DNA from 2 places in the Desulfonatronum lacustre DSM 10312 genome. Region 1 is predicted to be linked to the other one. Evidence: predicted binding sites of a transcription regulator. Region 1 holds the regulator's gene; the other holds the start of a gene.
The links. The regulator sigma-54, encoded in region 1, starts transcription at its own class of promoters, with help from an activator protein. The targets are predictions, from matches to a motif close to CTGGCACGGNNNNTGCTT.

Region 1 (4,331 bases):
AGGACTGCAATTGCGCTCGAAGCGGGGCGACGTTGACCTGCACACCTGGGTGGTCAACGCCGAGGGCGGAGTGGAAGTGATCATTGCCAAAGACAGTTTCGGACACGGGTTGTAAATGGAAACTCGGTTTTCATTGACCTGGCTTTTGCGGGTCACGTTTCCGGTCGTTTTTGTGGCGCTGTTCCTGTTTCCGGGTTGGAGTTCTTCGGCGGAAGAGCAGGCCATCCCGACGCGGATCACGTCCGAGCGGCTGCGCTACTCCCATCGCGATCACCAGATCGAGTTCATGGGGGACGTGCGGGTGGACAGGCCGAATTTTCAGCTCCGTTCGGAGCGGCTGGTAGTGCTTTTGCGAACCCTTCCCCGGGAGGCTCGACCCGAGGGCATGGCTCCGGAACAGGACATGGAAGCTCAAGTGGACATTGAACAAATGATCGCTTTTGGCCAGGTCTTTCTGAAGCACGAGGACCGTGTCGGCCACGGCGACATGGCCACCTATTGGGTGGACCAGAGCGTCCTGCGTCTGGAAGGCAACGCCCGGGTGGAAGAAGGCGGGACCCGGTTGGAAGGCAACGTGATCACGCTCAATGTTGAAGAAAGAGAGGTGGATGTGCAGGGACGCACCGATCGTCGAGTGGAAGGAATGTTTCTTTTGCCTCGGGAACAGGGGGCGCGGTGAAGGCCCTTCTCTCCGGCAAGAGTCTGCGCAAAAGCTTCGGCCAGAAAGAGGTGGTCCGGGATATTTCCATCCGGGTCGAGCAGGGGGAGATCGTCGGCCTTTTAGGTCCCAACGGAGCCGGGAAAACCACCACGTTCTACATGCTGGTCGGGGTGATCAAGCCCACCAGCGGGGTGGTGGACCTGGACGGAAAGCGGATCACCACTTGGCCGCTGCATGAGCGGGCCCGGCTGGGGCTGAGCTACCTGCCCCAGGAGAGTTCGGTCTTCAAAAAGCTGACCGTGATGCAGAATTTGCGGATCATCCTGGAGTACACGGACTTCACCCCGGCCATGCAGCGCAGAAAGGCCGAGGCCCTGCTGGAGGAACTGGGCATCTCCAAACTGGCCGACCAGAAGGCCATGTTTCTCTCCGGCGGGGAGCGCCGCCGTCTGGAAATCGCCCGGGCCCTGATCCGGAATCCGAAATTTATGTTGCTGGACGAACCCTTCGCGGGTATCGACCCCCTGGCCGTGGACGACATCCAGGAGATCGTGATGTCCCTCAAGGAGCGGGGGATCGGTGTGTTGATTTCGGATCACAACGTCCGCGAAACGCTGAAGATTTGCGACAGAGCATCCATCGTCTTCGAAGGACGGGCCATTTTTGAAGGGTCTCCGGAAGCCATCGTGGCCGATTCCATCGCTCGGAAAGTTTACCTCGGTGAGGACTTTTGCTTATGATTGATCAACAATCGGGATTGGCGTTCCAACCGGTCAGCCCGGTCATGGAGGCGAAAACGCGACATGGCTCTTGAACTGCGCCAGCAACTGAAGTTGACGCAGCAGTTGGTGATGACCCCCCAACTGCAACAAGCCATCAAGCTGCTTCAGCTTTCCAGGCTGGAGCTGGTGGAAAGCATCCAGCAGGAATTGCTGGAGAATCCCGTATTGGAGATCGCGCCGGAAGGCATCGATGAGACGGTGGAGACCCCGATAAAAGACCCTGCCGAGGATCGGTTCCAGTCCGTCAACGTCGAGGAGCCCCGGCAGCTTCACGATTCGGAGTGGCAGGACTACCTGGGAGAATTTTCCAGCATCAGTCGACAGATCCAGGGCCGGGACTGGGAAGTCCCGGAAGAGGGCATGAGTTTCGAGGCCCGGCTGGCCGGCAAGTCCACGCTGATCGGCCATCTTTCCTGGCAGTTGCGGCTTTCGGCCTTGTCGGAGCGGGAATTGGCCGTCAGCGAGGTGATCCTTGGCAACCTGGATGCCGTGGGGTATCTTTGCGAATCCATTGAGGACATCGCCGCCATGGCCGGCTGCGAGACGGAGGAGGCGGAGCGGATCCTGCGGATCATGCAACGCCTGGACCCCGTGGGGGTCTGCGCTAGGAACCTGCGGGAGTGCCTGCTGGTCCAGATGGACGAACTGGGGCTGGACGACCCGATTCTGGTCTCCCTGGTCAAGGATCATCTGGAGGAGCTGGAAAAACGTCGCTACAAGCCGTTGGCCAAGAAGTTCAAGCTCTCCATGGAGGAAATCAAACACTACCTGGACTGCATCCAGCGCCTGGACCCCATGCCCGGCAAGAGCTTCGGCTCCGATGATCCTCAGTTCACCAGCCCGGACGTTTACATCCTCCAGCACGGCGGCGATTTCATCGTGGTTCTGAACGAGGACGAGATACCGGGTTTGATGGTCAATGAGGCCTACGCCAAGGAGCTGTCCGTTCACGACAAGGGGACCAGGGACTACATTCAGGAAAAGGTCCGATCCGCTCACTGGTTGATGAAAAGCCTGTACCAGCGCCAGCGGACCCTGCACAAGGTCGCCGAAAGCATCGTCCGGTTCCAGATTGATTTTTTTCGCCATGGGGTGACGCATCTGAAGCCGATGATCCTCAAGGATGTGGCCCTGGACATCAACATGCACGAGTCCACGGTCAGCCGGATCACGACCAGCAAATACATGAGCACGCCCCATGGAACGTATGAACTGAAATTTTTCTTCAACAGCGCCCTGGGTATGGACGACGGGTCGGAGGCCGGCTCGGAAAGCGTCAAGGCGGAGATCAAGAAGCTGATTTCCGAAGAGGACCCCAAGCGTCCGCTCAGCGACGAACTGATCTCGCAACTTTTGAAAAAGTCCCTGGGCGTGAACATCGCCCGCCGTACCGTGGCCAAGTACCGCATGGCGTTGAACATCGAGTCGTCTTCCAAGCGCAAGGCCATTTTTTAGCCATCCCGGATGCTCCCAACGGAGCGAACAACCTCAAACCAACCCAGAACCCGTTTTACTTCGGAGGTGTCGCATGGAAATAACTTTTACTTTCAAGAATTTCGAGCCGTCCAATCACCTCAAGGGCTACGCCGGCGAGCGTTTCAATAAAATCAACCGTTACCTGCGTCCTGAAGATCAGGGCGAACTGGCCGTCAACCTTTCCGTGGAAAAGTATCGGCATATGGCCGAGGTGATCCTCACGGGCAAGGACATGCATTTCTCCGCCACCACCGAAAGCGAGGACATGTACTCCACCATCGACCTGGTCCTGGACAAGCTCGAGGCTCAGGTGCGCAAGACCAAAGAGAAGAACAAGGACCATCGTCGCGGTCAGAAGAGCCAGTCCGCGCGGGTGGACGTGATCACCTTTACCCAGGACGAGACCGGCAAGCGGGCCCAGACCATCACGGAAACCGACAATTTCGAGCCCAAGCCCATGTCCGTGGACGAGGCGGCCATGCAATTGGAAGCCCTGGGCAACGATTTCCTGGTTTTCTTCAACGCGGACATCGAGCGCGTCAACGTCATCTACCGCCGGAAAAGCGGCGATTTCGGTCTGATCGACCCGGGTATCTAGTCGATGGTCCTCAAGGATTTCTTGAGCAAGGACTTGCTGCTCCCCGATTTGCAAGCCAGGAACAAGACGGAAGTGCTGGCGGAATTGGTCGCCGTGCTGGCCCAAAACGTGCCGAGTCTGGATGCCGAGGCGGCCTTTCGGGTGCTCAAGGACCGGGAAAGTCTCGGGAGCACGGGCATCGGCGAAGGAGTGGCCATTCCCCACGGCAAGCTGGAGGGGCTGGACAGGATCGTGCTGGTGGTCGGACGCAGTTCCGAAGGCGTGGATTTCGACGCCCTGGACCGCAAACCGTGCCATATTTTTTTCATGGTCCTGGCCCCGGAACAGGTCGCCGGAATGCACCTGCGCATCCTGGCGTCCATCACCCGGCTGCTCAAGGACGAGACCTTTCGGCATGCCTTTCTCACGGCCCAGGACAAGGAGCTTTTCTGGGACGCCCTCAGTTCGGCGTGATGGTATTTTATTCGTCCACACCGTAGGGGCACGGCGCACCGTGCCCCTACCCCAAAAGGCAAACCGCGATGAGCGCAGACCAACCGCGAAAACCGTGCGAACTCTCCCTGGTCATGATCACCGGACAGTCCGGGGCCGGAAAAAGTACGGTCCTGAACGTCTTCGAGGATCTGGGGTACTACTGCGTGGACGGTCTGCCGGCCGGGCTGGCCGGACGGTTGCTGACCCTGTCCGAGGAGATGAAGCTGAACCAGTACGCCGGGGTGGCCCTGGGGCTGGATGTGCGCCAACCGGACTTCGCCCTGCAATGGGAGCAGTTCGTGGAGCGGATGGACCTGGCCGGGATGTGTCCGAAACTGGT
Region 2 (4,331 bases), 790 kb from region 1:
ATAGAGCTTGTGCAGATTCTCTCCCAGTTCGCCGCCTTTTTGGGTGTTCAAACTGGCTTCGAGTTCGCCGATGATGTCCAACGCTTTGGAAATCAGCAGCCCCTTTTGCTCCATATCCCGTTCTTTCATTTTCTGCTTGGCCTGGTTCAAGAAATTAATCGCCCCTCCATAAAGCAACACGACGACGTCTCCGGGGTTGGTCGTGGTGACTTGAGTTTGGAGGTAGGCTTTCGCGGCATTATACATATTCTTCTCCCGATCTTGAAGGTCGGACTTGCGACTGAACACCAAGGCGACACTCGGTGTCGCCGGCTTACTTCGTATCCGAACTCAACTGCCCGAGCTGCGACCTTATGGAGACACCGAGCTGATCGTAATAGCCGAGCAAGGTTTCCAAGCGAGCGAAGCGCGCGCGTAAGTCCCGCTCCATGCGGGTGATGCGACGCTGTTCGAATTCGATTTTACGGTCGATGCCGTCGGTAATATCGTCGTAGTTCTCTTCAAGTATTTTGAGTGGTCCGGTGCTGATGTCCGTCAAGTCCTTGAGCGCGTCGGCCAGCTCAGGAATTTTTCCGTATTTTAAAAACACTTTACCGGTATACGTTCCATCCATGGACAGGTCGTCCACCTTGATCACCATACCGGCCTCCGGCTTGCCGCTCATGCCGGTGATTTCCCCGTTCCCGCTGTAGCTGGCCGGATTGCCGTTGATGGTCGCGTTGCTGATCGTACCCCCGCTGACCGTGTATTTTACATTGTACTCGCCGCCTTTGGTCACGCCGTCAATGCTGGTATAATATCGGAAATCCTGAGAATCACTGGAACCGATATAGTCGGCGGCAAAAACCCTGGCAAAGGCATCCGGACGGTTGCGCAACGAGTGTTCCAGCACTTCCTCGTCCAGCTTGAGCATGCCGAACATGGGAGAGCCTTGATCGGCATCCGTGGTGATCCCGATCATGCCCAGGGAGCTGAACACGTCGTTGTTCACGTCGAAGCCGATGCTTTTCACGGAGGTGATGGACTTCAGCCGTGAATCGATCATCTGGATGGCATAGTTGCCGGTAAGGATCGACCCGTTGCCGCTCTGATCCACTTTGGTCAGCTTGGTAATCTGTGCTCGAACCTCATTTACCTGATCGACGAACTCCCGGACATTCTCCAGGACCTTTTCATTGTTCACGGCAATATTCAGCGTGGTTGTTCCGGCTTGACGCAGGTTAAGAGTCACGCCGTCCAGCAAGTCGGATATCGTATTCGTGGAGCGTTCTATCCAGTTCTCTTCACCAGGAGGGAAACCGTCGATTTTCAGCTTGGAGTTCTGTGCTGCCTGGGTTTCGCTGAAGCTCGCGTTTTCAAAACCAGGAACAGTGGTCGTGTCGTTTATGGTGATCGTCTTGTTCGCTCCCAGGTCCATGCCCCGAAGCTGCAAGTGGTGTACGCCGTCCGCGCTTTTGATGATGCTGGCCCGGACCCCAGGGTTCTCAGGATCTGTATTGATCAGGTTTCGCAAGCCCTCAAGGCTGCCGCCGGACGGCAGGTTCAACATCCGTGTTTTGCCGTTGTAGGAATAGCTGAACACCCTGGCCGAGCCATCGGTGATGTCCTCCGTCGTACTGGCCTTCGTCGTCGTGCTGGTCAGGATATGGTTCTGAGCCAGTTGGTGGACTTCGAGCACATGACTGCCCACCTGGGCCTTGTCCGTGGCCGTGGCCGTGAGCACGTTGTCGTTGACGCTGTCCGCATCCTTGACCATAAACTTGGCCATGGTGTTTATACGTTGCAAATTGGTCCGCAGGGTGAGCATCTTGGAATTCAGCTCCCGAAATCCCTCCTGCTTCTGCTCCCACTCCTTTTTCCAGAGCTCCAGGCGGGCGGTTTGCCTTTTCTCCAAGTTGATCAACTGTTCGATCATGGTCTTGAAGTCCGTTCCGGACCCCAGACCCGTAAAGTTGATCGATCCTGATATGAGGGCTTCCGTATCCATGATGTGACCTTGCTGGGAAAAAGTTGCTGGTTCGATTTACCTCATATTTTTTAAAGCAAAGTCGATGCCATCGTACAACTGAACCGCCATCAGCAAAAAAGGCCGGACCCTAGAACAGGGCCCGGCCTTGAGTGATCAAGCCCCGATTTATGGTTAGCCGCCGATGAGCTGCATGGCCATCCTGGGCAGGGAGTTGGCCTGGGCGAGCATGGCTACGCCGGCCTGGGTGAGAATCTGGCTACGTACGAATGCCGTCATTTCTTGGGCAATATCCGCGTCCGAAATCCGCGATTCCGCGGCCTGAATGTTTTCGGCCTGAATCTGGAGGTTGGTGATGGTGTTCGACAGCCGGTTCTGCAAGGCACCGAGACTGGCTCGGATGTTATCCTTAGAAAGAATGGCGTTTTCCAGGGCGTTCAGGGCACGCTGGGCACCCTGTTGTGTAGAAATTGAGAAACCATCATCACCATCTCCCCCAGCCTTATCTGACATCCCGGCAGCATAAAAATTTGATGTTTGATTCGAATTATTCCCAACACCGAGAGCGGAAGCCGTGGCAATACCAATAGCAATGTAGTAGTAATCCTCTGAACTGTCGTTCGATGGTCCGAAGTGAACCTTCAAAGGACCTGTCGATTGCATGCCCGAGCCAGTATGACCTTGGCCCCAGAGATGGGGGTTGGCTGTAGCTACGTTGTCGCCGCTTCCTGACAAGTTCCCATTCAAGAGGTAGATACCATTAAATTTCGTGGCATTGGCAATTCGGGTAATTTCCGAGGCCATGGCTTGATACTCGGAGTCGATGATCAACCGCTGGTCCGAATTGTAGGTGCCGGTAGCCGCCTGGGTGGCCAGTTCCTTCATCCGGATCAGCTTTTCGTCGATAACGGCCAGAGCGCCGTCAGCGGTCTGAATCATGGAGATGGCGTCGTTGGCATTCCGGACGCCCTGGTTCAGCGAGGCGATTTCCGCCCGCATCAACTCACGAATGGCCAAGCCGGCGGCATCGTCGGCACCGCTGTTGATGCGCAGACCGGACGAAAGGCGCTGGGTCGACGTGCCCAGTGCACCATAGTTGCCCGAAAGATTTCGGGCCGCGTTCGTGGCCATTAAGTTGTTGTTAATACTTAGCATGATACTTCCTCCTTGGGATATGTTGGCTTCCTTGCCTGGGCGTCAAACCGTCCTTCATGGACATGATCCGCACCCGCCACGGGTGGGGCCGCCCAGCATTTGACTACTGTATCGACGGATGGAGAAAAAACTTTAGAGCGAAATCAGAATTCACAAGGAATGCTGGTTTTCTCTCACCCGTCATGGAGTGATGGCGTGATGGCAGGAGAAAAGCTTTCCGTATCTGGCTGTACGAAAGGCAAGGCAGGAAGTGATTTGCAAAAAAGAAGCCATTTAGAAAAGACGGCCTTGAAAATTCACAATCCGGTCAGCCAACCTTCCTTTTCTTCCGATACTTGGCCAGCCAGGCGTTCAGCCGCGGCTCCTGGCCTTGGAGTTTGGGTTCGTAGAAGCGGAGGTTGACTTCGGTGGGGAGGTAGTCTTGTTCCACCCAGGCGTCGGGGTAGGCGTGGGGGTATCTGTAGCCGCGGCCGTAGCCCCATTCCTTTTGCAGGGCCGAGGAGGCGTTGCGCAGGTGCAAGGGGACGGGGCGGGGGCCGTGGGCGCGGATTTCTTTTTGGGCGGCCAGGTAAGCGGCGTAGGTGGCGTTGCTTTTGGGGGCCAGGGACAGATAGACCGTGGTTTCGGCCAGGGGAATGAAGCCTTCGGGCATGCCCACGAATTCCACGGCTTGCTGGCAGGCCACGGCCATGCTCAAGGCGTGAGGGTCGGCCAGGCCGACGTCTTCGGAGGCCGAGAGAATCAGGCGACGGCAGATGAAGCGGGGGTCCTCGCCGCTCTCCAGGAGGCAGGCCAGGTAGTAGAGGGCCGCGTCCGGGTCGCTGCCACGGATGGATTTGATCAGCGCGGAGGCCAGCTCGTAGTGGGAGTCGCCCTCGCGGTCCCCGCGCAGGACCACTTCGGGCAATGCCTGGCGCAGCTTGTCCTCGGCCCATTTTTCCGGCGACAGTTCCGCGGTGAGTTCCAGGAGGTTGAACAGGGTCCGGGCGTCGCCGTTGGACAAACCGGCAAGAATTTCCAGGCTGGTTTCGGGTATGGCGGCCCCGAGGCTTTGGGCCCCGCGCTTGGCCAGGATGGTCAGTTCCTGGCGGTTCAGCGGGCGCAGACGCAGAACGTGCATTCGCGAAAGCAGTTGTTTGGTTACGCTGAAGGACGGGTTTTCCGTGGTGGTGGCCAGCAGGGTGACTTCCCCGCTTTCCAGGATAGGCAG

Region 2: a site for sigma-54 is predicted at 2,041-2,058, ahead of fliD (flagellar filament capping protein FliD). Genes of this name have one in related genera too.

What each region holds. Positions count from the first base shown of each region.
Region 1 covers NZ_KI912608.1:1,739,978-1,744,308, reverse strand. Annotated here, with positions in the region: gene DESLA_RS0108220 (LptA/OstA family protein) at 1-115, shown strand, start outside; gene DESLA_RS0108215 (LptA/OstA family protein) at 116-679, shown strand; gene lptB (LPS export ABC transporter ATP-binding protein) at 676-1,401, shown strand; gene rpoN (RNA polymerase factor sigma-54) at 1,465-2,898, shown strand; gene hpf (ribosome hibernation-promoting factor, HPF/YfiA family) at 2,972-3,517, shown strand; gene DESLA_RS0108195 (PTS sugar transporter subunit IIA) at 3,521-3,970, shown strand; gene rapZ (RNase adapter RapZ) at 4,039-4,331, shown strand, end outside.
Region 2 covers NZ_KI912608.1:952,651-956,981, reverse strand. Annotated here, with positions in the region: gene fliS (flagellar export chaperone FliS) at 1-246, opposite strand, end outside; gene fliD (flagellar filament capping protein FliD) at 314-1,987, opposite strand; gene DESLA_RS0104520 (flagellin N-terminal helical domain-containing protein) at 2,141-3,124, opposite strand; gene DESLA_RS0104515 (replication-associated recombination protein A) at 3,429-4,331, opposite strand, start outside.